2 regions of the Faecalibacter bovis genome follow, and region 2 is predicted to be linked to the other one. Evidence: riboswitches for the same ligand, from Rfam matches in the RefSeq annotation. Region 2 holds a riboswitch; the other holds the start of a gene.
The links. Region 2 has a riboswitch for S-adenosylmethionine ahead of J9309_RS08690 (hypothetical protein). Riboswitches for the same ligand answer to the same signal wherever they lie in the genome.
Positions count from the first base shown of each region.

Region 1: it holds a riboswitch for S-adenosylmethionine, as region 2 does, so the genes downstream of both, J9309_RS11500 (homoserine dehydrogenase) here and J9309_RS08690 (hypothetical protein) in region 2, are expected to answer to the same signal.

Region 1 is NZ_CP072842.1:2,377,509-2,394,155, reverse strand. Features, by position in the region: gene J9309_RS11550 (hypothetical protein) at 1-105, shown strand, start outside; gene J9309_RS11545 (LysE family transporter) at 154-816, opposite strand; gene J9309_RS11540 (valine--tRNA ligase) at 915-3,536, opposite strand; gene J9309_RS11535 (LIC_10190 family membrane protein) at 3,625-5,298, opposite strand; gene J9309_RS11530 (hypothetical protein) at 5,304-5,774, opposite strand; gene J9309_RS11525 (LIC_10190 family membrane protein) at 5,885-6,928, opposite strand; gene J9309_RS11520 (DUF1573 domain-containing protein) at 7,034-7,399, shown strand; gene J9309_RS11515 (metal-dependent transcriptional regulator) at 7,433-8,089, opposite strand; partial or broken gene J9309_RS11510 (TonB-dependent receptor plug domain-containing protein) at 8,188-10,236, shown strand; gene J9309_RS11505 (thioredoxin family protein) at 10,238-10,681, shown strand; gene J9309_RS11500 (homoserine dehydrogenase) at 10,715-11,893, opposite strand; SAM riboswitch class I at 12,132-12,235, opposite strand; SAM riboswitch class I at 12,639-12,737, shown strand; gene J9309_RS11495 (homocysteine S-methyltransferase family protein) at 12,783-13,781, shown strand; gene metH (methionine synthase) at 13,769-16,432, shown strand; gene metF (methylenetetrahydrofolate reductase [NAD(P)H]) at 16,617-16,647, shown strand, end outside.
Region 2 is NZ_CP072842.1:1,798,065-1,812,739, reverse strand. Features, by position in the region: gene J9309_RS08700 (energy transducer TonB) at 181-606, shown strand; gene J9309_RS08695 (MutS-related protein) at 666-2,441, opposite strand; SAM-I-IV-variant riboswitch at 2,551-2,646, shown strand; gene J9309_RS08690 (hypothetical protein) at 2,692-3,300, shown strand; gene J9309_RS08685 (hypothetical protein) at 3,278-4,201, opposite strand; gene J9309_RS08680 (hypothetical protein) at 4,233-4,556, opposite strand; gene J9309_RS08675 (hypothetical protein) at 4,642-5,787, opposite strand; gene J9309_RS08670 (3-ketoacyl-ACP reductase) at 6,000-6,728, shown strand; gene J9309_RS08665 (tetratricopeptide repeat protein) at 7,295-8,842, opposite strand; gene J9309_RS08660 (hypothetical protein) at 8,952-9,197, shown strand; gene J9309_RS08655 (hypothetical protein) at 9,950-12,769, shown strand; gene J9309_RS08650 (GMC family oxidoreductase) at 13,006-14,535, opposite strand; gene J9309_RS08645 (aldehyde dehydrogenase family protein) at 14,561-14,675, opposite strand, start outside.

The DNA.
Region 1 (16,647 bases), 580 kb from region 2:
GAATTAATTGAAGATGTATTATCCTTTATTGTAGATGGAAAAGAATGTGATGAAGTGATGGATTATTTAATTAAATATGCACATCCAAAACCGAATTTAAACTAAAATTTTATGCAAAATATAGAAGATCCACAAAAGTATTTTTGTGGATTTTTATTTGAAAAAAACTTGATAAGTCGTTAATAAAGAAACTACTGAAGTAATTCCTCCGATGATGTAGTTTATGTTCTTTAAGATAAATGAGTTATCTTCTGATTTTTTACTGAAAAACTTCAGGTATAAACCAAAAATTATCATTGAACCGATTGCAACTCCTAAAGAAAAAATTGAACTATTAGGTTGACCAAATACTGATATTTTATACGAAACTAATGTTGCGCTTAAGAACACATAAAATGGAATAGGGAAAATATTTAAAGCTGCTAAAATTAAACCATAAATAAATTTATTTTTTTGCTTCACCTCTCCTATTTGTTCCATTTTTTTCTTCTTCTTTTTATTGTCACGTTTTTGTGCAAAAAACAAAAAATAAATCGTGATAAGAACAAAAACTAACAATCCTATTTCTCTGAAGATTTTGGTCACTTCTTCATTAAAATTGATGAATTTTGCTAAGAAAATCGCGATATAAACTTGCAATGTAATCGTGATAGCTGTGCCAACCATAAATGTATAAGCACTTTTATAACCTTCTTGTTTGCCAATTTTAACAACAGTCATATTTAACAAACCAGGGATTGAAGATCCTATGATTGCAGTGAAGATTCCGATTAATAAAAGTTGAATATAATCCATGGTAATTGGTAAGTTGTGCAAATTTAAGGATTATCAATTCTAATCAAAATAATAAAACAAAAAACCACTCTAATATTAGAGTGGTTTTTAAATTATGTTAATCTAAAATTTACACTAAATTATAATGAAGCTAATTGCTCTTCGATTTGTGCAATTTTAGCTAAAGCATCAGCTTCTTTTTTACGTTCTGCATTAATTACCTGTTCTGGTGCACCAGCAACAAATTTTTCGTTAGATAATTTTTTACGAACTGAATTTAAGAATCCTTGGTTGTATTCTAATTCTTTTTGTAATTTTTCGCGTTCAGCTTCAACATCGATATTATCTGACATTGGAATCATAAACTCTAACGTACCCACACGGAAACCGAAACCTTTTTCAGGTTTATCACCTGTATTAAAGTTAGAAACGTTTCCTAATTTAGAGAATACATCAACAAAAATTTCGTTCGCTGCATTTTCGTCTGCGAAAACTTCTAATGCTTCTTTTGGAGACATTCCTTTTTCTGAACGTAATCCACGAATAGCAGTTGTCGCTTCTTTCGTATTTTCGAAAGCTTTGATAATTGTTTCGTCGAAAGAAGTAACTGTTGGATATTCAGAAATAATTAAAGCTTCATCTTCTGTACGATCAGCAATTAAGTGCCAAATTTCCTCTGTTAAGAAAGGCATAAATGGATGTAACACTTTTAATACATTTTCTAAGTAACCGATTGTTGCATCATATGTTTTACGATCGATTGGCTCACTAAATGTAGGTTTAATCGCTTCTAAATACCAAGAACAGAAATCATCCCAAATTAATTTATAGATCGCCATTAACGAATCTGATAAACGGTATTGATCGTAGTTGTGCTCGATATCAGCTAAAGCTTGTTGGAATTTATTCTCGAACCAGTTTACTGCTTTTGCTTGCGCAGAAGTTTGTTCTAATTCTTCATTAATCTCAAAACCTTTGATTAAACGGAAAGCATTCCAAATTTTATTTGCGAAATTACGCCCTTGTAAACATAAATCTACATCAAATGGTAAGTCATTTCCTGCTGGTGCAGTTAATAACATTCCCATACGTGTTGCATCAGCTCCGTACTCGTTCATTAAATCAATTGGATCTGGGGAGTTTCCTAAAGACTTAGACATTTTGCGTCCTTGCTTGTCACGAACGATACCTGTGAAATATACATTCTCGAAAGGTAATTGTCCTTTAAACTCATACCCAGCTACAATCATACGCGCAACCCAGAAGAAAATAATGTCTGGACCCGTTACTAAATCCTGAGTTGGATAGTAATATTTGATTTCTTCGTTCTCTGGATTATTGATTCCATCAAAAACTGAAATTGGCCATAACCAAGAAGAGAACCACGTATCTAATGCATCTTCATCTTGACGTAAATCTTCGATTGTTAATGCAACATTTCCTGATTTCTCTTGTGCTAATGGTAACGCTTCTTCTTTTGTTAATGCAACAACGAAATCTTCGTTTCCATCACCATAAAAGAATGCCGGAATTTGGTGTCCCCACCATAATTGACGAGAAATGTTCCAATCTGTAACATTTTCCATCCAGTTACGATATGTGTTTTTAAATTTCGCTGGGTGAAATTTAATTGTATCGTTCATAACATTGTCTAATGCAGGTTTAGCTAAATCTGTCATTTTTAAGAACCATTGGTTCGAGATTTTAGGCTCGATAACCGCTCCTGTTCTTTCAGATGTTCCTACATTATTTTTATAATCTTCTACTTTTTCAAGTAAACCTTTTTCTTCTAATTCTTTTTCAACCTCTTTACGTGCTTTGAAACGATCCATTCCGGCATAGTTTAATCCGTAATCGTTTAATTTCGCCTCATCCGTAAAAATATCAATGAATTCTAAGTTATGTTTTTTTCCTAATTCGTAGTCATTTGTATCGTGAGCTGGAGTTACTTTTAAACATCCAGTTCCGAATTCTAAATCAACATACTCATCTTCGATGATGTTTACTTCACGACCAACTAAAGGAACAATTACTTTTTGTCCTTTTAACCATTCGTAACGCTCATCGTTTGGATTGATACAAACAGCAGTATCCCCAAAAATTGTTTCTGGGCGAGTTGTTGCAACAACGATATATTTATCAGAACCTACTACTTGGTATTTTAAGTGGTATAATTTTCCGTTTTTCTCTTTGTAAACAACCTCTTCATCAGAAATATTTGTTTTCGCTTCAGGATCCCAGTTTACCATACGGTAACCACGATAAATTAATCCTTTGTTGTATAAATCAATAAATACACGTTGAACTGATTCAGATAAATCTGGATCCATCGTGAATTTTGTACGATCCCAATCACAAGAAGCTCCTAATTTTTTTAATTGATCTAAGATGATTCCACCGTGTTTGTGAGTCCAATCCCAAGCGTGATTTAAAAATTCTTCACGACCGATATCAAATTTAGAAACACCCTCTTCTTTTAATTTAGCAACGACTTTCGCCTCTGTTGCAATTGAAGCGTGGTCAGTTCCAGGAACCCAACATGCATTGAATCCACGCATACGTGCACGACGAATCAATACGTCTTGAATCGTATTGTTCAGCATGTGCCCCATGTGTAAGACGCCAGTGACGTTTGGTGGTGGAATTACAATTGTGTAAGCTTTTCTCTCGTCTGGTGTAGATTTAAAGTATTTTTTCTCCATCCAGTACTGGTACCATTTTCCTTCAACCTCTGTCGGCGTATATTTCGATGCGATTTCCATTGTGTATTTATTCTTAAAAACAAATTTGGGCAAATTTAAACAATCTACCCAACAAATATTGTATTTGAGTAATTTTATTTAAATATATTTATTTAGGATAATTATTATTTCTGTGTTCTTTTCTATAACGTCTAATTTGATCTAAATGTTTTTCAATTTCTTTAATATCTTCCTCACGGTTTTGAACCATTTTAAAACCAGATTTAATATTATTTGGATTAATTAATTCAGGATGTGATTTTTGACGTAAGTAATGATTTAATAATTTACTAGCAATCGTAGGTTGTCTTAAGTCTAAGCTACGATCACTTGTAATATTTACATTTGTATTAAAATTAAAAATATTGCTCTTATACCCTTTAGTATAACGATTTTTTGTAAGGATTAATTGATTAAATTTATATTTAGAGGGTCTATTACGAATTACAAAATTTTCATCTTTTATACTAAATAAACTTTTTGAAAAAACGAAACTAAAAGATGCTAAAATAATTATTGGCAAAAAAAGTTTAAGCTTAAAGTTTTTATTATATAAAAACACACAACTAATTAGTAAAAGTCCGTCAAAAACAAATCGATACTGCATACTAACATTTAATAAAAAAACCATTTTTATAAATATTAATATTCCTAAAACAACCCAATCAATATTCTTTTTTACTATAAAATATATTGTAAAGATGAATGTAGTTAATATTAATGTGAAATAAATCTTAATCGATATATTAAAATCTTGCACAAGAAATTTATAATAATCTAAATTAGTCCATTTTTCATATACATCAAAAGCTGGTAAATTATTTATATCAGACTTAGAAATTATTAAAAATCTGACCAATAAATCATTTAATTTATACATCTCTACAGAAACTGAATGTATATTATTTGTGATCCCAGATTTTAACGGAAAAAACAAATTACCAGTCAAATAATAATTCTTACTTAAGAAAATCAGTAAAATCGAACCTATGATTAAAAATACTTTATAATTAAATCTTTTCAGTTCTTTAAAAATTAAAAAGAGAAAGAAAAAAGGTAAAACTATTGATAAAGGCTTGATTAATACCAATATTGCTGCTAAAATGATTCCAAGATATATAGAATCTTCATTTTTAATATTTAAATAATTTAATATTACAATAACAGAAAAAATAAAAACCGGCAATTCTGTAGATGGTGAGGCTATGAAGAAATAAAACAAAGGCAAGAAAAAACTAAATTTCTCTTGCTTGGTTTCGAAAAGATATATTAGAAAAATTACAACTAATGTAACATTAATTTTATATGTAAAATCTATTGTATTATTAAAAGAAGCTTGTAAAATATGCCACAAAGACATTTGACCTAAATTGAAATCAAAATTTGCTAATCCTTTCACTAATCCATAATCGTCAAGCCATTTAATAGAAGGTAAATAATATAAAAAAGTATCATAAATAAATGCATTCATACTACCTACAAATAACGTAAGAACCATTAAAATCGAAAACATCCACTTATAATTAAGCTTAAATTTTTTGAAATTTAGCCATGCTTTATGAGTGATAAATAGCAAGATTCCCGAAATGATTAAACAAATTTCATAAGTGATATTTAATGGCAAAAAAAATGAAATTATACAAGAGATTATACCAACAATGCTAAGTCCTTTTAATAATTCTAAACTTAGTAGTTGATTTGAATTATATTTAAATTTTGCAAGTAAACTAAAACTATAAATTACAAACAATTGAACTATTACTGTAACAAGTAAAAAAAACATGGCTATTAATTTTTATTAGAGCTTAAAATATTTTGAAGATGATTTTCTATATCTTTTATATCAATTGATTTTAAAGGGGTGCTTTTAAAACCTTTCTTTATCGAAGTTGAGTCAATTAGGACAGGAATTAATTGATTATTACTATAAATATTTAATAACCTTTTATTTATTGCTGGTTGTTTTGCATCAGACGAAACATCTAAAGTAACAACTACATTAGTTATTATATTTGAAATTTTACTTTCATAATATCCAACTGAGTAATTTATTGGTTTTAATAAATTTAAAACCTCATAACCACTAACCATTCTCATAAAACTATTCGAATTATTCAGTTTAAGGTCTTTCGCAAATACTAAAGTTATTGCTGCTAAAAAAATGATAGGATATAAATACTTTAATATATTATTGTTTATTTTATATAGTAAAAATACATTAATTAGTAAGAAAATATCTAATATAAAACGGAATTGCATTGATATATAAAGAAATACAAGTGTTTTACAAACAAAAAGTGCACTTAATAAAATTAATACCTTACTCCTTATTGCACAATTATAAGAAAAATACAGAAAAGTGACAAACGTTAAAACACAGTAAATAAAAATGGAAATTTGAAAATTTGAAAAAGATAAATATAATATTGTACACTAGACCAATTTAAAAATTCTGAAAACTCAATCTTATTTTCTGTATCTAATAAAATATAACGCCCTTCTAAAGTTGAAATTCTATACAATTCAACAGGGACAGAAAATGGAAGTTCACTTATATTTCCAAATCCAATAGGAAAAGTAAAATTACCTGTTAAAATTATATTCTTAATAAAAAATAGTATTGCTAGACAACCTACTATAAAATATAATTTAAGATAATTGTTATAATTTTTAAGTGAAATTATTAAAAAGAAAATTGGTAAAACAAAAGCAATTGGTTTTATTAAAACCAAAAATGCACTAAGCAATAATCCGTATCTTATTGAATCTTCATTTTTATAAATAATCCAATTTAAGATAGTAATTATTGATAATACAAATATTGGTAAATCAGGAGATGGTGAGGCTACAAATAAATAAAATAGAGGTAGAAAAATTATATATTTTTTTAAATTATTTTCATAAATATAGATTAGATAAATTATTATCAAATAAGCATTCAATTTATACGATAAATCAATTGTATTATTTGTAGATGCTTGAATTATATGCCATAAAGAAGTTTGGCCTAAGTTAAAATCAAAGTTTCCTAAACCTTTTAATAATCCAAAATCATCAAGAAATCTAATTGTTGGTAAATAATAAGAGTAAGTATCATATATAAAAGAATCCATACTTGCGATAAGACAAGTTATTACCGCGGGGATTATAAATGAATAATTAAATTTAAATTCTACTTTCCAGAATTTATAATATATAGCTAAAATTATCCCAGCTAATGAAATAACAATTTCATAATTTATATTTAATGGTATGACTATTGAACTAATAAGAGAAATAATACCGATAAATAGAATTCCAATTAATAATTTTAAACTTAGAAGATTATTAACTTGAAAATATTTATTTATCAAACTTCCAAATCCAAAGGAAATAATAAAATAGATAAAAATTGATATAATTATAAAAAGCATATTTAACGTAATAAATTGGTCACGAATTAAATAATATTTTTTTAAATTTTTAACGTATTTAAAAAAATCTTTTTATAAATTTGAAATAACAATTGTGAAATAATTATGAAAAAAATAATGTTATTAGGTGCTTTTGTAATGGGGTTTTCAACTTTATTTGCTCAAGAACTTAAATTAGGATCAGATAATTTAGAATTAGGAGATGTTAAATTAGGAACAACTGTAAATTCTGTAATGAAAATTACAAATACAGGGAAAGAACCATTGGTTATCAAAAGTGTTGTGGGATCTTGTGGTTGTACAGTACCTGAATATCCAAAAACACCTATTGCTCCAGGAGAAAGTGCAGATATTAAAGTAAATTATTCTGTAGGATCATCGGCAGGAGTTTTTAATAAAACAGTTACAATTACTTCTAATGACCCAGTTGCTTCTCGCAAAATCTTTAGAGTTAAAGGAACAGCAAAATAATATAAATTGAAAAGGAAGCAAATTGCTTCCTTTTTATTTTACTAATAAACGAGAGGTAACTTCTAAACTAAACACCTCAACTCTATTATCCTTCAAAAATCTTACAGTCATTGACTGATCGAAATTCTCAATATGCTCAATTATAATTTGGTCACCAAGATGAATATTCTTCGAATTCAAAAATTTTAAAAATTCATCTGATGATTTTGTAACAGCACAAAATTCCACTTTATCTTCAATTTTAAATTCATTCAAGAATTTATAATTCACACTTTTAAAATTTCCATCTTTATCTGGAATCGGAGATCCATGCGGATCAATAGTTGGATAATTTAAAATTTCATCCATTTTGTCAAAAAACAATTGACTTTTTATATGTTCAACTTGCTCGGCAATGTCATGAACATGTTCCCATCCAATTCCCATCTTCTCTACCAAAAACATTTCTGTTAATCTATGCTTACGCACAATTAATGCAGCTTTCAGCACACCTTGCTCAGTTAAACGAAGTGGTTTATAAGTTTCATAAAACACTAAATCCTTTTCAGCCAACTTTTTCATCATACTATTTACAGTCGGCATTTTAATATTTAGTGACTTACTCAAATCCTTAACATTTACTTCACCTCGACCATTTCCTGATAGATGAAATAGTGTTTTTAAGTAATTTTCTTCAACTAATGAATTCATTCAACAAATATAAATTATATATAAATACATCTTATTTGTTTTAGCTTAATTTAATTTTTGTTAGATTTGTCTAACAAATAAAATACATCAATCTTATTATGAACAAAAAATTCATTTCCTTATTACTTTTAGCAACTTGTATAACACATGCACAAGAAATAACTAATGATTCAGTTCAAATTGAGAATGAACAAAATGAATCTCTAAAAGAAGTAGTTTTAACAGGAACGATGAAACCCGTTTCTAGAAAAGATTCATCTGTACCGGTTGAAGTTTATACATCCAAATATTTTAAAACCAATCCCAATCCATCATTATTTGAATCCATCGGAATGATTAATGGTATTCAACCACAAATTAATTGTAATGTTTGTGCAACTGGAGATATTCATATCAATGGTATGGAAGGACCTTATACTATGATTTTGATTGATGGTATGCCAATAGTTTCAGCATTATCCACTGTTTATGGATTGAATGGTATTCCTAATAGTTTAATTGACAGAATTGAAGTTGTAAAAGGACCTGCTTCATCGCTATATGGAACTGAAGCAATGGGTGGTTTAATCAATATCATCACAAAAGATGCTAGCAAAGCAAATACATTTCATGCCGATATATATTCTACAACTTGGTTAGAAAATAATATCGATTTAGCCTATAAATTTAAAGTCAATGATAATGCAAGTAGTTTAATAGGTCTTAATTATTTTAATTTTGGTAATAAACAAGTCAAGAATAACGACAACTTCACAGATGTAACACTTCAAGATAGAATTTCAATTTTTAATAAATGGAATTTTAAACGCACAGACAACAAGATTGCAAATTTAGCTGCACGATATGTTTATGAAGATCGTTGGGGTGGTGAAATGCAATATGATAAAAATATACATCGCGGAAGTGACGAAGTTTATGGCGAAAGTATATTTACTAATCGTGCTGAAATTCTTGGTATGTATCAACTACCAACAACAGAAAATATTTACACTCAATTTTCTTACAACTATCATCAACAAGATTCATTTTACGGAACAGATTCTTACCAAGCTAAACAACATGTTGCATTTGGACAAATCTATTGGGATAAACTAATTGGTAAACATAGTTTATTAACTGGAGCTACGTATAGATACACACTTTATGACGATAATACACCTGGAACGTTAAGTAACGATGGATTATCTAATTCACCTATGGAATCTCCTTTACCTGGAGTTTTTATACAAGATGAAATTACATTTAATCCTACTCATAAATTATTATTAGGTTATCGATTTGATTACGATAAACATCACAAAGGAATTCACTCGCCTCGTGTTGCGTATAAATTATCACCGAATAAAACTCATACAATTCGTGCAAGTTTTGGAACCGGATTTCGTGTTGTAAATCTATTTACAGAAGATCATGCAGCTTTAACTGGATCACGAGATGTTATTATTAAAAATGATTTAAATCCTGAAAAATCATACAACGGAAACATAAATTATGTATACAATAATACATTCAATTTCGGTAACGTAAATTTAGATGCAACTGCATTCTATTCCTATTTCACAAACAAAATTATTGGCGATTTTGAAACAAATCAAGATCAAATTATTTATGATAATTTAGATGGTCATGCCATTTCACAATGAATTTCTGTCAATGCGGATATTGTTTTCAATTTTCCTTTAAAAATTAATCTTGGAGTTTCTTACATTGATGTATTTCGAAAAGAAAAAAATGAAGAAAATTTAGAAGTAACTATTCAACAATTACATGCACCAAAATGGTCTGGGAATTATACAATTTCCTATGCTTTTCCTAAAAAATGGAACATCGACTTGACAAGAACTTGGTATGGAAAAATGAGATTACCAATTTTAGAAAATGATTACAGACCTGAATTTTCTAAAACGTACATGCTAAGTAACGTTCAATTAACTAAATCTTTCAGTAAATTTGAAATCTATGGAGGTTTGAAAAATATTTTCAATTTTGTACCAGACAATCCTTTAATGCGACCTTTTGATCCATTTGATTATGAAGTTGACGATCCGATTAATAACTCAAATGGTTATACGTTTGACACTGGTTACAATTACTCTCCTTTACAAGGAATACGAGGATTTTTAGGTGTTAGATATACGATTAGATAATATGAAAAATTGGCTATTTGCAATTTTATGTTTTGGTTTAAATCCTGTTCATGCTCAGATTGACTTAAAAGATTTTAATCAACAATTTAAACAAAATCCAAAACCTATTTTCCTGTATTTCAATACAGATTGGTGTAGGATTTGTAAAATTCAAGAGAAAGAAATTGAAAAAAATGAAAGTATTAAATCTGAACTGAATTCCAATTTCTATTTTATAAAATTGAATGGAGAATCTTTGAACGAAATAGAATTTTTAGGTCAAAAATATCAACCTAATATTCAAACCAAAACTCATTCTTTTGTTACAGAATTTATTGCATATCAAGATATTGCATTTCCATTATGGATAATTTTAGATGAAAACTTAGAAGTTATAGGAAAGTTTTCTGGATTGATAAAAAAGAAAAATTTTAATCAATTATTTCAACAAATAAAAAAAGAGTAACACAAATGTTACTCTTTTAATTAACCACAAAAATTACTCGAATACGATTAAAGATAATCTTTTATCATTCAACAAATTCACATTCTTTAGTTGATGAATAGAAATTGTTCCTATAATATGATTGTAAGAATTACTTTGGTATCGTTCTTCAATATCTTCAAAAAAATTCTGGATTCCAGAAACTTCCGTTTTATAACCCAAGTAAACTTTTAACTTACCTGATTCATTTATTTTTAAAATTTTATCAGATTTTTTCCTAATCGAATATTCATAGTCATATTGCAAAGCCGAAATATCACTTAAAACTGCCGAAGCAGTAGGAAATCTACCAGCGCCATTACCATATAAAAACTGCTCATCCGACAAAGAACTTCCGATTAAAACGCCATTATACTCATTATTTACTAAAGCTATCGTTTTATCTAGCTTGACAAATGTTGGCAAAACAGTCGAATTTAAATCTCCATTTTTATTAATGATTTTAGAATTTGCAATCAATTTTATTGTATAACCTTTTTCTCTTGCATACTCAAAATCCTTAGTTTTCAATGAAGTAATTCCTTTTCTAATCACATCAGCTATCTCAATCTTCGTACCAAAAGCATGTAATGTAATGATTGATAGTTTATGAGCCGCATCAAAACCCTCAACATCTGCTGTCGGATCGGCTTCTGCAAATCCATTTTTTTGTGCAGATTTTAATGCATCTTGATAGGATTCATTTGCATTTGCCATTTTAGTTAATATATAGTTTGTTGTTCCATTTACGATTCCAAAAACATAATTCAATAAATCATTATCAAAATATTCTTCAAGATTTCTAATGATCGGAACCGAACCACAAACTGAAGCTTCATACAAGAAAGAAACATCATTTTCTTTTTGCAATTTTATTAATTCAAGATGATGTTCTGCTATCAATTTTTTATTTGCACTTACGACATGTTTATGTTTAATAAACGCTTTTTTTATGATTGAATAAGCTGCATCAGAATCCGAAATTAATTCAACCACCACATTTATTTCATCATCATCTAAAATATCATCAGGATTTGTAGAAAAAAGTTCATTTGGAGCATTTCTAAACTTGTCTTTATCCTTGATAACAATTTTTTTGATTGATGCATTTAACTTCGGTTTATCCTCTAAAACCTTATAAATACCTTCCCCAACTACTCCAAACCCAAAAAGGCCTATATTTAATTTTTTCATGATTTTAACGGAAATGGATTAAAAGTTGAAGATTTATTTTCGATTTTTTTAGAATTTAATTTCGAAAAATCACTGTAATAAAATAGTAATTCGAGCCTTGATTGATTCATATTTATTTTGTTTTTTATTAAATAATACAAACAAAATATCACAGAAGAAGTAGTTGAAAATTGATAAAATATCAATCAAATTACGATATATATATTATGACCTAATCGTAATGATTTGATAAAGATTTCTCTCATCTTTCCTTTAACTAAGGATGGAATTAGCACCTTGATTAAATAAATCAGGTTGCTAAAGTTTCTCAGGGCCATGTCCCTCCACTTTTCTTGATAAATTGAAATATTAATGAACTAATTTTAAGCAAATTTAGAGAAATTAATTTCTAAAAACCTAATTTATAAAATGTTAAAAATTAATAATTTTCTATTACAACAACATAATAATACATTTTTTAGAATAATATTTTTTATAAAACTTGGTTATCTGAAAATTATCAACAATTTAATCTGTATTCTAAAAAACAATTTCTACTTTATTATTCTACTAAATCCATAGATTATTTATAAATATGAAAAGATTTCTAATAATTTAAAATAAAATGAAAATAAACATCACAATAATAGTATAAATTTCAATCTTATTATGTTATTTCAATTCAAAACAGAATACAATACTTAAATTAATACACTTACTTAGAAAAATTTTCTAAAATTAAAATTATAATTATAAATTTGCATTAACCTTATAACGAAAGATGGAGGGAATAGGCCCTATGATATCTTAGCAACCCAAATTTTGTTGGGTGCTACATCCTACTCTATTTAGAGAAAAATAAGGAAATGGAAATTCTTCTACTTTCGCTATATGGTTTAAAATTTTTTAAATGACTTTAAACGATATACTAAAAGAACGAATCTTAATTCTTGACGGTGCGATGGGAACAATGATCCAAAAGCACAATTTACAAGAAGAAGATTATAGAGGTGATAGATTCAAAGATTTCCATACTTCTTTAAAAGGAAACAATGATTTATTGGTCCTGACTCAACCTGAAATTATCAAGAATATTCACCGTGAATATTTAGCAGCTGGTGCAGATTTAATTGAAACCAATACTTTCAATGCCAACATCATTTCGATGCAAGATTATGATATGGTCGATTTAGTGGACGAGTTAAATCATGAGGCGGTTCGCTTAGCGAAAGAAGCTTGTGCTGAATATTCTACACCAGAAAAACCTCGTTTTGTGTTAGGTTCTTTAGGTCCAACTAATAAAACTGCTTCAATTTCTCCACAAGTTAATGACCCAAGTTTCCGTGATATTGATTTTGACACATTAGCCCATGTGTATTACCGTCAAGCAATAACCATGATTGAAGCTGGTGTCGATGCTCTTTTAGTGGAAACTATTTTTGATACTTTAAATGCAAAAGCCGCATTTTATGGGATTCAGGATGCTTTAGAAGAAATTGGAATGGATATTCCTTTAATGGCTTCTGGCACCATTACCGATAAATCGGGACGAACACTTTCTGGTCAAACAACTGAAGCATTTTTGATTTCATTAGAACATATCGATTTATTATCAGTTGGTTTAAACTGTGCGTTAGGTGCAACAGATTTAATTCCATACTTAGAAGTATTAGCAGATAAAGCGCCATTTTATGTGAGTGCTTATCCTAATGCTGGATTACCAAATGCGTTTGGTGGATACGATGAAACAGCAGAAATGATGCGCGAACATATTAAACCATTTTTAGAGAAAAAATTAGTTAATATCATCGGTGGTTGTTGTGGAACTACTCCAGATCATATCCGTATGATGGCGGAGATCGCTAAAGAATATGAACCAAGAAAAATAGCTGGACAATGTCAGAAGTAAAAATTCAATTAGCTGGATTAGAACCTTTAATTGTACGCGAAAATTCAAACTTTGTAAATGTTGGTGAACGTACTAATGTGACAGGTTCGAAAAAATTCTTGCGTTTAATTAAAGAAGAAAAATACGAAGAAGCACTGCAAGTTGCCCGTGATCAAGTTGATGGTGGGGCACAAATCATCGACATCAATATGGATGAAGGAATGATCGACGGTGTAGGTGCAATGACAAAATATTTACGTTTAATCGCTTCGGAACCGGACATTTCTCGTGTCCCAATTATGATTGATTCATCCAAATGGGAAATCATTGAAGCCGGTTTAAAAAACGTTCAAGGAAAAGCGATAGTCAATTCAATTTCCTTAAAAGAAGGAGAAGCTTTATTCATCGAACACGCAAAAAAAATCAAACGTTTTGGTGCAGCTGCCGTCATTATGGCTTTTGATGAAAAAGGTCAAGCAGATAAATACGACAGACGTATCGAAATAGTAAAACGTTCGTATGATATTTTAGTAAATGAAGTAAAATTCAATCCAAAAGACATCATTTTCGATGTAAATATTTTCCCTGTTGCAACTGGAATGGATGAACATCGTCGCAACGCGATTGATTTCTTTGAAGCTACAAAATGGATCAAAGAAAATCTTCCACACGCATTGGTTTCAGGTGGCGTTTCTAATGTTTCGTTCTCGTTCCGTGGAAACAATACAGTTCGCGAAGCAATGCATTCCGCTTTCTTATATCATGCAATTCAACACGGAATGGATATGGGCATTGTGAATCCAGAAATGATTGAGATTTACGATGATATCGATCCTAAATTATTAGAACACGTGGAAGATGTTTTATTGGATCGTCGTGAAGATGCTACTGAACGCTTGATTGAGTTTGCGGAAGGACTAAAAGGCATTACGAAGGAAAAGAAAAAAGATGATTCTTGGCGCGAATTACCATTAGAAAAACGTATTGAAATTGCTTTAGTTAAAGGAATTACAGAATTTATTGATGAAGATACTGCTGAAGCGCTGGAACAAATCGGTTCTCCACTTCGCGTGATTGAAGGTCCACTGATGGATGGAATGAATGTCGTTGGAGATTTATTCGGTAGTGGAAAAATGTTTTTACCGCAAGTTGTAAAATCGGCACGTGTAATGAAAAAAGCCGTAGCGTATCTTACACCTTATTTAGAAGAAGAAAAATTAAGAAATAAAAGCGATAAAGAACCTGCTAAAATTTTAATGGCCACTGTAAAAGGTGATGTTCACGATATTGGGAAAAACATCGTTTCTGTTGTTTTAAGCTGCAATGGTTTTGAAATTATTGACTTAGGTGTGATGGTTCCGCCTGAGAAAATTTTAGAAGAAGCACAAAAACAAAAAGTAGATGTCATTGGACTTTCTGGTTTGATTACACCTTCGTTAGATGAAATGGTTCATGTTGCCAAGGAAATGAAACGTCTAAACTTAGAGATTCCGTTAATGATAGGTGGAGCTACAACTTCTAAAGCACATACTGCTGTAAAAGTTGCTCCTGAATACGACAAGGCGATTCATGTGTTAGATGCATCTCGATCAGTAACGGTTTGTCAGAAATTAATTGGGCAACAACAGACTGAATTATTAGAAGATACTCAAAAAGATTATGATAAAATTCGTGAAGGGTTCTTGAATCGTGCAGTTGCAAAAGATTATTTGACGATTGATGAAGCGAGAGTCAATAAATTAAAACTTGATTTTAATGAAAATGCGCCTTTCAAACCCAATCAATTAGGCGTATTTACGCACACAGCAACTGTTACTGAATTAAAAGATTTCATCGATTGGACACCATTTTTCCAAACTTGGGATTTACACGGAAAATTCCCAGCGATTTTAGATGACGATGTGGTTGGAACAAATGCAAAAGAATTATACGTAGATGCTTTAGCAATGTTAAATCGCATTGAAACGGAAAAATTAGCACAACCAAAAGGAGTATTTGGTTTATTTAAAGCCAATACAATCAATGATGATACGATTGAATTGTTAGATGAAAACGGAAATAAAATCGATGAATTCTACACCTTACGCCAACAATCGAAAAAATCAAAAGAAGCTCCTAACCTATCGATTGCTGATTTTATTGCACCGAAAGATTTAGAAATAGACGATTATATCGGTGCATTTGCAGTAACAGCTGGAACTGAAATTGAAGATTTTGCGAAATCATTTCAAGATAATTTAGATGATTATAATTCGATATTAGTGAAAGCGATTGCTGACCGTTTAGCAGAAGCTTATGCAGAATTTCTACATAAAGAAGTTCGAACAAAATATTGGGGCTATGCGGCAGATGAAAATTTAGAAAATTCCGAATTAATCGCTGAAAAATACAAAGGAATTCGACCTGCGCCAGGTTATCCCGCTTGTCCTGATCATTTAGAAAAACAAACGATTTTCAAGATTTTGGATGTAGAAAATAATGCTGGAATCAATTTAACGAGTTCATTAGCGATGTATCCCGTTTCTTCAGTTTCTGGTTATTATTTCGGAAATCCGAAAGCGAAATATTTTGGTGTTGGAAAAATAAAAATGGATCAAGTTGAAGATTTTGCACAACGCAAAGGAATTACGATTGAAGAAGCGGAACGCTGGATAAGTCCGAATTTAGCTTAATTGATTTGATTCTGAAAAATTCAGAATGACAATTCATTAATTCGACAGGCTAAATTTAGTTCAGCTTCTCATTAAAATGATAAAAATTTAGATGCGATTCTGAAACGAGTTCAGAAAGACAAATCACTTAGAACTTAGAAAAAAACACGAAAAACGATTTTCGAATTTCGTTAAACAATATAAAATGAAAGTTACTGAACATTTAGAACGTGCAA
Region 2 (14,675 bases):
ATTTTTTCTTTAAAACAAAAGTAACGAAAAAGAAGAAATACATTAAAAAAAACATACATTTTACTCTAACAAACAATCAAATCAAAGAATGTAATTTTCTGCACAATAAACATTTAACAAATATTTTAACATTTTTAAATTCATATATATTTATATTTAAATAACTTAAAAACACAACATATGAAAATACTAACATTTACTTTAGGTTTGTTTATGACACAATTCGCATTTGGACAACAAATCTATACAGCAGATCAAGTAGATCAACACGCGGTTTATCCTAAGGATTGCGACAAAACTAAATCTACAAAAGACTGTTTTACGATATCACTTTCTACAGATTTAGCTAATGAATTTGATGATTTAGTAGAAAAATTTTCAAGTGGAAATCATGTAACAAAAATTAGCTTCGTTATCAACGAAGATGGAAGTATTACTGATGTTACACCAATAACGAAAGATGAATTTGGAGAGAAAACAGCTAAATTATTACAAGTTCTTTTTGCTAAAAATGAAATTTATAACAAGAAAATTCAGCCTGCGAAATTAAATGGTAAAAATGTAAAAATGAGCTATTCTTTACCTGTTAGATTACAATATATGTAAAATATAAAAGCATAAAAAAGACCATTTCTGAATATTAAAAATGGTCTTTTTCTTTATCATTAATCAATAATTTTATATTGTTTTAAGAGATAAATCGCGTTCATCATTTGCGTTGTTCCTTTTCTCAATTTGTAATCTGAAAAGTAATTTTCGTCTACATTTTTCAGTTCAAAACAATAATTGATAATATGATCCGGAAAATCGGATTCCATCTTCGTCAATTCTAAATCATGTGTTGCGATAAAACAAGTTAAATTCGTTTTAGATTTCATTAATTTTTCCAAGAATTTCTGCGAACCAATTAATTTATCCTGAGAATTTGTTCCTTTCAAAATTTCATCTAAAATTATGTATTGTGGCTTACCTTCTTCTAAACGATCAATTAGAATTTTCAATTTATTAATTTCGTTTTTAAAATAAGAATCTCCAGACGAAAGGTTATCAACTGTACGAATACTTGTAAAAATATCCATCGGATAAAAAACCATTTCTGCCGCACTTACATTCGCACCATTCATTGCTAAAACAAGATTTGTTCCGACTGTACGCAAAAACGTACTTTTACCAGCCATGTTTGCACCAGTTATAATTGCAATATTATTTCGTCGATTAGATTGAAACTCGTTTTTAACAGCAATATCTTCACTCAATAAAGGATGAAATGCATTTTTTAAACTCAATTCAAATGGTTGATCCGAAATAATTGGCGTGGAAAAAGTATTGAATTTATCATTAAAAATTGCAAAAGAAATATACGCTTCAATCGCTGATAATTTCACAATCCAATCTTGATTATTTTTGATAGCGGATCCTACTCTACCTTCTAACTGAATGGTGTGGTACAATTTCCAAAGTGTAAAACAATTTAACAGAAAACCAGCAATTGGAATTCCTAAAGCGGAAAAACCATCCATGGAAGATTTAATCCCCTTTAATTGATCAGAAGCTTTTACACCATCATTAAAAAGTCCGTTTTTATTGTTTAAATTAATTTCTTCTTTAAAGTCTTCATTTTCTGTATGAATTAAAAGTTCAATTAAATGATCTAATTGTTCAGGGCTAATAAAGGCGAAAGAAAGTGACTTATTGATTCGATTTTTAAATAAAAAATTGATGATAAATCCTACAGGAATAGCTATCACAATCCAAAAGAAAACTGCTTTTTTAGGAAAACCTAAAACGGCTAAATAAATAAAAATCGCAAGATTGATAACTCCTAAAACAATAGGTAAAAATCTTAAATTTTGATTTTCAAATTGACGATTTAAAGTTCCGAAAATCTCGAAAGATTTTAAATTAGCTTTGCTAGAAAATGTTAAGAATTTTACAATCCAATCGGGTTTATTTTTTAATTCTTCTAAAGCTTTCTGCCGATTTAAAATTTCTTCTTTTTCAAAAATTAAGTTCGATAAAAAATATTTCAATTGTACATTTCCAATATAAGATTGTGTTTTATTTAAACGATTAAACAAAGACTGGCCTTCTAAAATATCCAAATCTTTGTTATAAACATTAGCAAAATGTTCATCGTTTATAGCTACGTATTCATCAACTCTATCGTTAGTTTTAATATCTTCAATAATTAACAAAGACTGAGAAATGTGTGCGATTTTGTTCGAAACATTTGTGGATTTCACCACAAAAATCATAAAGATTATAAATAGAATTCCGGTTGCTAAAAGCAATAAAATATTGTCATGAGAAACGTAAAAATAAAATAATACACAAGTCATAACAAATGCCGCTAAACGGATATTACTTAATAAATTTTTACGCGATTTTAATTCTGAAAATTGTTCTTTAAGTTGATTTTCTATCTGAATATAATTATTCATTTCATTCGTTTTAGTTCAGTAAAAGTAAGCATTCTAACATAAAAATTATTCTTTTACACATCTACATCAAAATCAGCATTTTGAAAATTAGAATATAAATTATACTTTTACCACGTATTTCGAATCACAGCATTGTGATACCAACCGAGAGTAGTCTCCACGGTGGTCAAATAATACGGGATTACTTTCCAAAAATAACGTAAAACATCCTCTATTAATCGAAATACAATAAACATTAAAAATTTATTGTATGAATCACACAAACATTTCAAATTTAGTTTTCAACAAACTATCTAACGTTGAATTAATTGATTTTATTAATCAATTTACACCTATTAAAAACGAATCAACTTCAACACAAATTGAAGAAGAATTTAGACGAAGAGATTTTAATTATCAGCATCTAATTAACCATAAAAAAGAGTTACAACTTGTACAGCCTTTACGTTTAATTGATGGAAATTTATTTGAAGTTAATATTCCAAAACCGCCAATGGTTGGTAATTTTTATAGGAAAGTAAAAGAGTTGATTGATTTTTTGAAATTCAGCCCATTTTTAGAAGGTAAAAATCTAGTCACATTTGATTATATATTGGATCAATTTTACGCAACAAAAGATGACGTGAAAATAATTGAAGAAAATGAGTTAGAAAATCTTCCTTCAAACACTGTTTTTATAGGTTTCAAAAACACTTTTCAGACCTTCCAGAATGAGCAAATTCTAGATAAGATAAGTTATTTAGAAACCTTTGTAATAATTGATAAAGGCCCTTTTTATCGTGGATTGAAAGAAGTTGTTATTTATAAAAATAATCAAGTTGTTGATGTATGGAAACCTACAAATATTGATTCAGAATAATCGACATTTTTTCAGCACCATTTTCATTCAAATGATCTGCATTTTGAAAATCATCCAAGGTAAATAACTCGTTATTTTCAAGGAAATTTAGCCAAATTACATTTTGATATTTTTTTGAAATAGCATGAGTAGTCATTCGCCAATAATTGAATTGCTTTGCGTTCAATTTTTTGACATAAGCATCAGTTGTTGGCGATGAAACTAAAATAACTTTAATTTGATTTTCCTCGCACCAAGAAATTATATTTTCTAATGATTTCTGATTTTGATTCATTCGCAATTTGGTTAAATTATCATCCATGTTTTTGGAATGATTATTAACCGCATGAATCGCACTTTCTTGCCAATCTAAATTTGATTTTATATAGCGCTTGTTAATATAACCAGTAGAATCTATTGTGATTTTAAAATCAGGATTACTCTTAAACAATTCTAAATCAGCTAAATTTTTATCAAAACTTTGATGTGCAATTTCAAGTTGATTTTCAATTTTAAAAGTATGAGAATATAACTGGTAATAGATGTTATAATTTTTGATTTTATGAGCAGAAGTTCCATCTTCCAAAGCCAATACATAACTAAAATATGACACAGGAATTATTACTGTTTTCAGCTGTGTTAATTGATTTTTATAACGATTAAATAGCTTCTCATCCAAATCTAAAGTTTGAGATGAATAAGCCAAATTAAATGCTGGTTTTTCAAAATATTTAGGATCTACACCAACAAAAGTATGTGAACTTCCTAGAATTAAAACTTCAATATTTTCTTTATTTTTTCGAAGATGATACTGTTTCGTTTTGAAATCATTTGGAATTGCTCTCAAAAAATATTCAAAAGAAATTGTGACCAAAAAAAAACAGAATGAAATTCCTAAAACAAACAGTAATAATTTTTTCATTCTGCAAATTTATATGTAATAAAACAATGTTTTATTTGTTTCTGACATAAATATAGATGTCATTTTCTTTATTTAAATTTCTAAAATCTAGCATACTTTCGATACATTCTTTGGCTGAAGATAATTCCCCTTCCCCATTGTAATTGATATATTTTCCTTCTGCTAACGAAGAAACATTATTGTTCAAGATTTCATCAGTTAATATCTTTCTTTCGCCAATCAATGTGTAAACATACTCGTGACCTGTTTCGTCTGTAAAATTTCGCACTCGATAGATTTCCGAAGAGTCGTTTGGTTCAGAAATAATAAATAAAAAATCTTTTTTTGGATCTTTTTCAAAAAATACTCTTTTCATAATGGAAATTTTTAGCCTATTAAATTTAACTCATTCTTTGTTACAAATAAAATTTTTAGATAAATATTCTTTTAAAATTCATCAATTAATTTGCTGATTGTCTTTTATTAAACAAATACAACAAACCGATAATAATTATTAATCCAAAAACCACTATTGCTATATTTCTATATTTATGTGGATTAGAAATCTTAATTTCAGGACTGATATTTAATTTATTTTCATTAATCAAATTAAGAATATCTTGTTTAAGAATTTCCGCTTCTTTGATGCCTTTAATGCACAGTGGATAATATTTTTCAGTATTCGTTTTATCTAACAATAAATTATAGCTATCTGTGTAATTACAATACATTTTATCGAATAAATAAACCTTTTTATCAGCATTTTTAAGCAATTCATCCATTTGTTTTGTGTATATCAACGCTTGATTGTAATCGCCTTTTACGTTGTTTGCATAGGCTAAATTATTATACACTGTAAAACTAGAATACGCGCTTTTGGTTGCATTAAAACGCAAGGATTTCTTAAATAATGAAATTGCATGAACTAATTTATTTTCATCATCCTGATTGTTACTATTAGCTGCAAGATGATCCATATAAGTAATTCCTAAATAATTATATGCAATTGTTTTAGCGACTTTATAATCTTCTTTCGGTAAAACTGTACTTAATTCTTCTAAAATTGTTATCGATTCATTTAACAAATCACGACTAACAATGATGTTACTTTTATTGAATGACAAACTTTTTTTCAGCAAAAAAGTAGATTCAACATATAATTTTTCATCTCCTTTTAGTTCACTCCCAATAAACTTAATTCTTTTCAAAATCTGATCCGTATACTCCGTATATGAAACTTTGTTGAAGTAGTCGTAAAATTCGCTCAGTAGGAAAACATAAGAAATTTTACTTTCAATTTCAGTTCTCATTATTTCTTTTTCAAAAATTGCATAACACGCTCTTGTATCACCAATTAAAAAGTAATAATGAAATAATAAAGCATTAAACTTATTTGAATAATAATCATTATCAGAACTTTTGTTTAAGCCAATTTTAATTTTAGTTTCTAAATCTTTATTGATATATAAATCTCCCAATAAATCTGACGCCGCTCTAAATTCTTTATTTAGCGATTCATCATAAAATCTTTGTTCACTTTCGAATTTCGGAAAACTATATCCCTTAAAAGAAAACAATAAAAACATCACTAATATTACTAATCTCAAAGCTAAAAGAATTAATTTTTTATTAATATACAAAATATTAAAACACAATAGCATATAATGTTTTAAATAAAATAATTAATTCGAAGCATTTGCATATCACTCTTATAAATCTTCAATTTGCGAGATAAAATTCTAAATTATTTAAACATAATTTATTCTAAAACATTTGATGAATTAGCTGAAATAAACAAACTTTGTAAAAATTTATTACAATGGAAATGCAATCATTAAATGGAAAAACAGCTTTAATTACAGGAGCTGGAAAAGGTTTAGGAAAAGCAATGGCTTTAGCATTGGCTAAAGAAGGAGTTAATTTATTATTAGTTGGTAGAACATTATCAGATTTAGAAACAGTTGCTAGCGAAGCAAAAACTATAGATGATACAATTTCTGTTTCAATTTCAACTGCAGATATTAGTGAGTTACAAGAAGTGAAAAATTCTGTTAACGAATTAACTGAAAATGCAGCATCAATAGACATCTTAATTAACAATGCAGGTATTTTAAGAGTTGGTGGAATTTTAGATTTACCAATTGAAGATTTTGAAAATACTATTAAAACAAACGTTTTAGGGACATATTACGTAATGCATGAGGTTTTACCTTATTTAACGCAACAAACATCAAGTGACATCATTAATATTGCTTCTACAGCTGGATTAAAAGGAAACGCTAATTTGAGTGCTTATGGAGCTTCTAAAGCTGCTGTGATTAATATGACGGAGGCTGTGATGCAAGAATTTAGAAAAAAAGGTGTGCGTGTTACAACGATTAACCCAAGTACAATCGCTACTGAAATGACTTTAAATGCTAAGTTTACGGATGGAAACGAAGATCGTGTTTTACAGCCTGAGGATTTAGCTTACTTAATTGTGAGTCATTTAAAACTTCCGCAGCGTGCTTTTGTAAAAGATTTCGGATTATGGTCGACTAATCCATAAGAAACATAAAGAAAAAAGCCCGTTTAAAGGGCTTTTTTTATGCAAATAAAAAAACGTTTATCTTATCAATAAACGTTTCTTAAAAAAAATGCATAAAATATTAAACTAAAAGAAAATTTCTAAACTTATATATGGAATATTGTATTTAATTCCATATTCGGATTTTTAAAAGAAACATGGTAGTTCAACTAAAAAACTACCATGTTTACTAACCTAACTAACTTAAAACTATTCTTATTTCCTATCGAGACCAATGATAACATTTAACATTAGTAAATTAGCGCCTCGATATTACTCCAAGAATATGTCGTAATCCTTGAGGTAAAAGTAGATTAGTTTTTTACTTGATGCAAGTACTTGTAGTCAAGTATCGTCATAGCGTATTATTTTTGACGTAAAAGAATATATTTTTTCCTTTTTTAAAAAACTTAAATGATTGTTATTAAATTCATTATATAATTAATAAAAATTTAAATTTTTAGTCATATTTTTTGTTATGTAAATAAAAAAAGTACAGAAATAGACGTTTCTGTACTTTATATAAAAAATTTCAATTCGGAACTGATTTATTTATCTATTTTATCACTCAAATTTTTGATAAAATCTTTCGGTCTGATATTAGTTGTATCTAAAAATGCATCAGAAAATTTCTGTCTAGAATTAAAACCACACTCTTCTGCAAGCCCATCCATCGTAAGATTTAGGTATTTTTTATCACTCACTAACTTTTTGATGATATAGTTGATACGAAGATCATTTAAATATTTTCTAAAATTCTTATTCTTATATGTATTTACAAATTTAGATAAGGTAGAACGGTTTGTATTTAAACTCTTTGCTAAAGAATCTAATGAAACATCTGAATTAATAAACTCTAGATTTTCCTCGAAAACCCTGATTTTCTGCTCTAATTCTTGAAATAAAATTTTATCCGATTCTAAAATTGTTTCAACCTTAGCTACTACAACTTCTTCAGTACTATCCTGGCTTAACTTATCAAGATACTCTTCTACTTTTCTATTTAAAATTTCGTTCTTCTTCTTTAATTTATAATAAACTAAAAATGATGCAATTGCGATAATTACAATAAGAATTAGAAGAACTATACTTTGTGTATTAAGAAATTTAACTTCTTTCTCTAATTGATCTCTTTGTAATGTTAAATTGTTCTTTATATAGTCATTGAAATAATGTTGTGAAACTTCTTGATTTACGACATAATTTATGCTATCAAATTCTATTAAAGTATTAATTACTTCAACTTGCTTGCTCTTATCACCTTGTTCTTTATAATAACTATTTAATTTCAGGAAATTATCTCGCAAAGTAATATCTGTAATTCCTGTCTTTTCATATAGCGCTTTAACTTGTTCGTAGTAACTTATTGCTTTATTTTGCTCGCCTTTTTTCTGATAATTTTCACCTAAATAATAAAGGATATACATTTCCCAGTAAACATCTTTATTATTTACAATAGTAGTTAAAGACTTCTCTAATAACTTAATTGATTCATCGTAATTTCCTTTATAAAATTGTATTATACCTTTGTTTTTTAAAGCATAATCTGAATCAATTTTATCGTTTGAACCTTTTAGATGTTCTTCGTTATAAGTTTCGGCTTTCAATATATTGTTATTTAATATATTCAGAACCGTTAACCTTCCTAATACAGCGGCTAAAGCCTTTTTATTATCATCAATTTCTTGATTATTTTTAAAGTAGTTGTAACATTCTAATAGAATCGTATTTGCTTCTTCTAAATTTCCTATATGTTGATTTGATAATGCTAATCCGTATTGAATTGTATAATATTTAGAACTATTTTTCTTTGGATCTAAATATTGAGAAGCTTTTAAATAATTTTCTAATGAAGTTTTATATTTTTTTTGTCCATATAAGAATGTTGCTTTTTCTAAATAAGCAGTTGAAATTATTTCTTCATCGTTAGTAGAAATAGCAAGAGCTATAGCTTTATCTAATCTTTCGAAGATTGCTTCATTTGTTAGATCAGTTCTATTATTAAGTAACTCTTTTATGTTTTCGTTTTTAATATCTGTTTGTGAAAAGGAATTTATACAAACAAATAGAAAAAAAATTAAAGTATTTAACTTCATTTTTAATTATTTACAATCAATTATATACGTTTTCCGTCATTATATATAAAATATGACTATATTTATTTCCAAATATAACCTACAATATATAGTTTTGAAAAAAAAACATATGAATATTAAACGACTTTACTCTAAATTAATTGTATTAACTGCAATATCTTTATCACTTGTTTCATGTGCAAACGATGATGACAACTCTGAATACAACGCTACTTTCCCGAAAATTGAATCAAGAAACACAACTGATACAATTAATTCGAGCAACACAAATCCAGCTATAAATTTATTTGGAAAAGAAAAAGAAAAGGAAAGACCTCAAGCTTGTCAAGGTTGGAATTGTGTACAATTTGACTAATAAATTTTTATATAAATTTTAAAAAATCGGAAAATCTTAAGATTTTCCGATTTTTATTTTTAATCAAATTTGAATTGATTTTTTTCTATTAAATAATTAAAGTACTTAATTATTTTTTTATATCTAATTTTAAAATTTGATACTAAAAAAATTAAAAGTCATTTTATAAATTGAATCTAAATACTTCTATTTCACAAATTAGTTTATAAAAGATATATTATATTGGGTAAAATCTTTCAATACTTATTCTATCAAAAAATAATATATTCTACCCTTCTTCACTTAAATTAATCATATCTAAATATATTAACTAGGCCTTTATGCTTGTATTTAAAATTTCAAAACATTTTAAAGCCTATTATGCATATCTACCTTACGTTTTAGTATAAGAATTTTCAAATTGAACTTTAAAGATTAATTAATAACTAACATTTATTAACAACTATCAACTTACCTTAATATTAAGCTAAATCTCTATTTGTTTTTATACGATGTATCAAAAATATCTACATAGATCAATACCACTCCCTACGAAACCGTAATTAATAAATCTTTTATTAGTTATTAATTTTTACTTTTTCGGAAAAATTATATTTTAGAAAAAATTCATTTTTCATAAAGCTTAATTAACTTATATAAAATAATTTAACCAACAAAAAACTAATGTAAGAATTAATAAAACTTATACACTTGTAATATAAGTACAATCTATTGTTTTATAATTTTGCTCTATAATTAATCGAAATCCCATTATGAAAAAGAATTACATTTTAATCGCTATTGTATTTGGAGCAACCTCTTTGAATGCACAAGTTGGTATAAATACTGAATTACCAAAATCAACGTTGCATGTTAAAGAATCTGAAGAATTTAAATCTACATTACCTGAAGGTATAATTACACCACAATTTTCTGGAAACGATTTAAAAGCAAAAGATAATTTATATACTGAGTTACAAAAAGGAACTATAGTTTATATTACTGAAGGTTTAACAGAAGCTGCAAGTGATAAAACTATCAACATTAATAATCCAGGATATTACTTTTTTGACGGAGCTGTTTGGCAAAAAATGAATATTGAACCTTGGAGAATACAAAACACTAATAAACAAGCATCTAACAACTATGAAAACATTTACCAAGAAGGTAATGTAGCTATTGGTTTTAAAGAAAATGACCCAACTTCTAAATATAAATTAGATGTAAAGGGAGCAACAAAAACAGAAGTTAATAGTGAAAACGAGAATTATGTAAAAATTAATGGTGACAAAGGCCGTGTTCCTTATTTGGGAAATTTTAATTATAATTTCGAATCTTATTACAGTGGAGATATAATAGATTTCACAAACTCTGAGAATGTTTTTAATAACTCATTAATAAATGGTAGATTAAGTACAAGAAACACTCTTTATTACCCAACAAATAATAATTCTTTAAAATTAATAGGTCGAGAAGAGAGATATGATAACAAAACTAATTCAGATTTACACTCTAATGTACAGTCTATACATTTATTAAACGGTAATAGCGCATCATTTACAGTTTCAACTGATAGTGATAAATATTTGCATAACGGTATAGTGATGCAATCTAATCCTGATGCATCTAATTTAAAAAGTGTATTTACTTTAAATTCTAGACAAGACTTTGAAAATCAAAATACAATAAGTTTATCTGACCCTAAAGGAATAGTATTTCAATATTCTAAACCAGATGAAGTATCTGGAATCAGAACATCAGGTGCATATATATTCCCAAAATCTATAGGGTCTGAAAATCAGGTTTTAACTACTAAAGGATATGACAATTCAAATCCACCTAGAGATGCAGATGGAAACCCTCTAATACGTACAGAACTAGAATGGAAAAATATTTCTGATTTAACAAGTCCACAGCCTTGGAAAGTACAAGGAACTGAAACACAAGCATCAGACAACAACCAAAATATTTACCAAGAAGGTAAAGTTGCAATTGGATTTGATAAGGATGGACCTGTTTCAAATTATAACTTACACGTAAAAGGTACATCTAATGTTGTAAATAACACTAGTTCGTTAAATAGTTTTGATGTAAAAGGTTTAGCTGTAGATTACGGTTCTTCGAATGAAATTATTGTAGATGTAAAATCAATGTATTCTGGTGAAGCTATTGATATAACTAATCCAGAAAATATATTATCTATAGATTCTAAAACAAATAATAGAAAAGGATACTATGAAGTAATTGGGTCAGCAAATAGTACGGATACGAACCAAACATTAAAACAAGAAATTTTCTTCGATAAGTCAAATCCTGATTTAAAAATAAACGTAAATAAGTCAACTGGTTTTGTAGGTAAATCTGCAATTAATCAAATTTTTATTAATTCTGGTAACAATCACTCAAATTCTATTATTATGCAAAGTGATTCGGAAGATGTTGGGTTAAATGGCTTTGTTTTAGAATCAAAAGTTAATGGTAATGTAAATAAAATTTCATTAGAAAATTCTACAGGAATTAAATTTTCTTTTAGTGACAATAACGATACTGAAAATAAAAGTTCATACGTATTCCCAAGAAAAGCAGGTACTTTAAATCAAGTTTTAGTATCTAAAACCCAAGATGAAACAAATACAACACATTTAGAATGGAAAAATATTTCTGATTTAATTAGTCCACAAACAGAACCTTGGAAAATTCAGGGAACTGATACACAAGCGTCAGACAACAATCAAAATATTTACCAAGAAGGTAAAGTTGCAATTGGACATAAATTAACGGATAGAGTAGCAGATACTTCATTAGAAGTAAATGGGGCTATTTCTACTATCAAAACGACAAATATAAATAATCAAAAATTCACTAATTCAAAACTTATCAGTCAAGAGTTTAATAATGGCAATGAAAGTGTTTTTATTGATGGTAATTTTGGATATCTAGGCGAACCTTTTGATTTTACTTCTTCAGTATCTAATTTTAGAAATTCAGTAGAAGATATAATATTATCACCTAAAGGATTTATGGATTATAAAGTAACAGGATTAACAGATAACCGACTAGTAAGTTTAAATGAAGTCCGTATTTACGATAAGACTAACTCTAATCAAAAAATTATTTTTGAAAATGACTATGGTATTAATCTAAGTAATTCTAATTATCGTGTAGCAACTGGTGTAGGTGAATATTCGACGGGATTAAAAATGATAAGTGATGTTAATAATTCTGGAGAATTCTCAAATCAATTCATTTTAGGTTCATATAACATTAGTAATAAAAATGAAATTAAATTAGGTACTACAGAAGAAAATGTAACTTTTAAGTTCTCTAGAAAAATTTCTGATGATATGTACCGTGAGGAATCTTATGTTTTCCCATCTAATAATGGAGAAAAAAATCAAGTACTTGTTACCGATGGTGGTAGTAGTAATACAATCAACTCTAATGCAAAACTAGAATGGAAGAATATGGGTGAAATTGTAGAAGAAGTAGTTTTGAATAAAATTAAAATTAAATCACCAGGTAATAAATGTTTTGAAATAACTGTATCTGACAATGGACAATTAAATACTGAAGAAGTTACATGTCCACAATAATAAATAAACCAATTTAATAGAATAAATCTTTTCAATTAACCAATTAATAGACCTATTTTTTTTAGATAGGTCTATTTTTAATTCCAAAATTTATATTCTATAAATTTATTTTAAATTGAGTCATATAAAATATTTACTATTTGTTTTATAAATTATCCTATCATATTCTATATATTAAAAAAATCCCATTCAAAATATTGAATGGGATTATTGTTTATAATTAATTATCTTAATTCTTAGTTGTTCTTTTTATTATAAGTTTTCAGAATCATATCAGCGGCTTTTTCGCCAATCATAATGGTAGGTGCGTTAGTGTTACCAGAAGGAACATCTGGCATCACTGAAGCATCAGCTACTCTTAGTCCTTCAATACCATAAACTCTTAATTCCGGATCTACAACTGATTCTTTGTCGATTCCCATTTTACAAGTTCCTGTCATATGATGGTATGTACTTGCAGATTTTCTGATATAATCTAAAACTTCTTCTTTAGATTTATCTTTTCCTGGATAAATTTCTTCTTTCATCCAATCTTTTAAAGCTTCTGTGTAACCTAATTTACGACACAATTCAACAGCTTCGTATAAAGCATCTAAATCTGCTTGTTCTGATAAATATTTAGGATCAATGATTGGATATTCTTTTGGATTACTTGATTTCAGTTTAATGAATCCTTTAGAAACCGGTCTAATCATCCCTGCACAAAACGTAAAAGCATTTTCTGGACCTTCAAAACCTGGAGCATAATATGGTAAAGCCATAAATAAAGGTTGCATATCTGGCACTTTCATTTCTGGACGACTTTTCCAAAATATTTGTGCTTCTAATAAATTCGCTTTTGGAGGAACAATCGTTTGCTTAGCTTCAAAAATTACACTACATAATAAATGATCTTGTAAATTTTTACCAACACCTGGTAAATGATGAATGGTTTCAATCCCTACATTACTTAATTCACTTTGATCTCCAATTCCCGAAAGCATTAATAGCTGAGCTGAACCTATAGTACCTGCAGAAAGTACTATTTCCTCATTTGCACGAGTCTGAATTATTTCACCTTCTTTCTCATACTCTACTCCAACACACTTCTTACCTTCGATAATCAACCTATGAACCGTTGCTTCTGTAATAATCGTTAAATTATCACTATTTAAATAAGGTTTTAAAAACGCTTCAGAAGTAGATGCTCTAACACCATCTTTTGTAACAGACAAATCATTTAAACCAGCTCCCCAAATATTTGTATTAAAATCATCAGTTGTAGGATAACCTAACTCTTTACAACCATTAATAGCTGCAATAGAAATAGGATTTGGTTCTTTAATTTTAGTTACAGCCATTGGACCGTCAGCACCATGAGTTTCAGATTCACCCAATTCATAAGCTTCAGATTTTTTAAAATAAGGCAAAACACTTTCATAATCCCAACCGTAACAACCTTTATACGCCCAGTTATCATAATCCTCTTTCGCTCCACGAATGTAAATCATTCCATTAATTGCACTAGAACCTCCTAACGTTTTTCCACGAGGCCAATATTTAGTAGTATTTCCGGCTGCTTCTTGAGGTACTGTATGATATGCCCAATCTCTTTTTGTATTCCAAATTAATGGCCATTGTGCAGGCGATTGAATTTCTTCAGCTACATCAGAAGGTCCAGCTTCTAGAATTAAAACTTTTAAATTTTTATTTTCAGCTAATCGAGAAGCAACAACTGCACCTCCAGAACCTGCTCCAATAACTATGTAATCGTATGTATTTTTCATTTTTGTGTGGTTTAATTTTAGATAATTATTTTTTATAACTCATTATTTTTGGAACTGTCACAGCTTTTAATCCTTCAATTCCGAATTCAACTCCATATCCAGATTGTTTTACACCTCCAAAAGGTACAAATGGATGTATA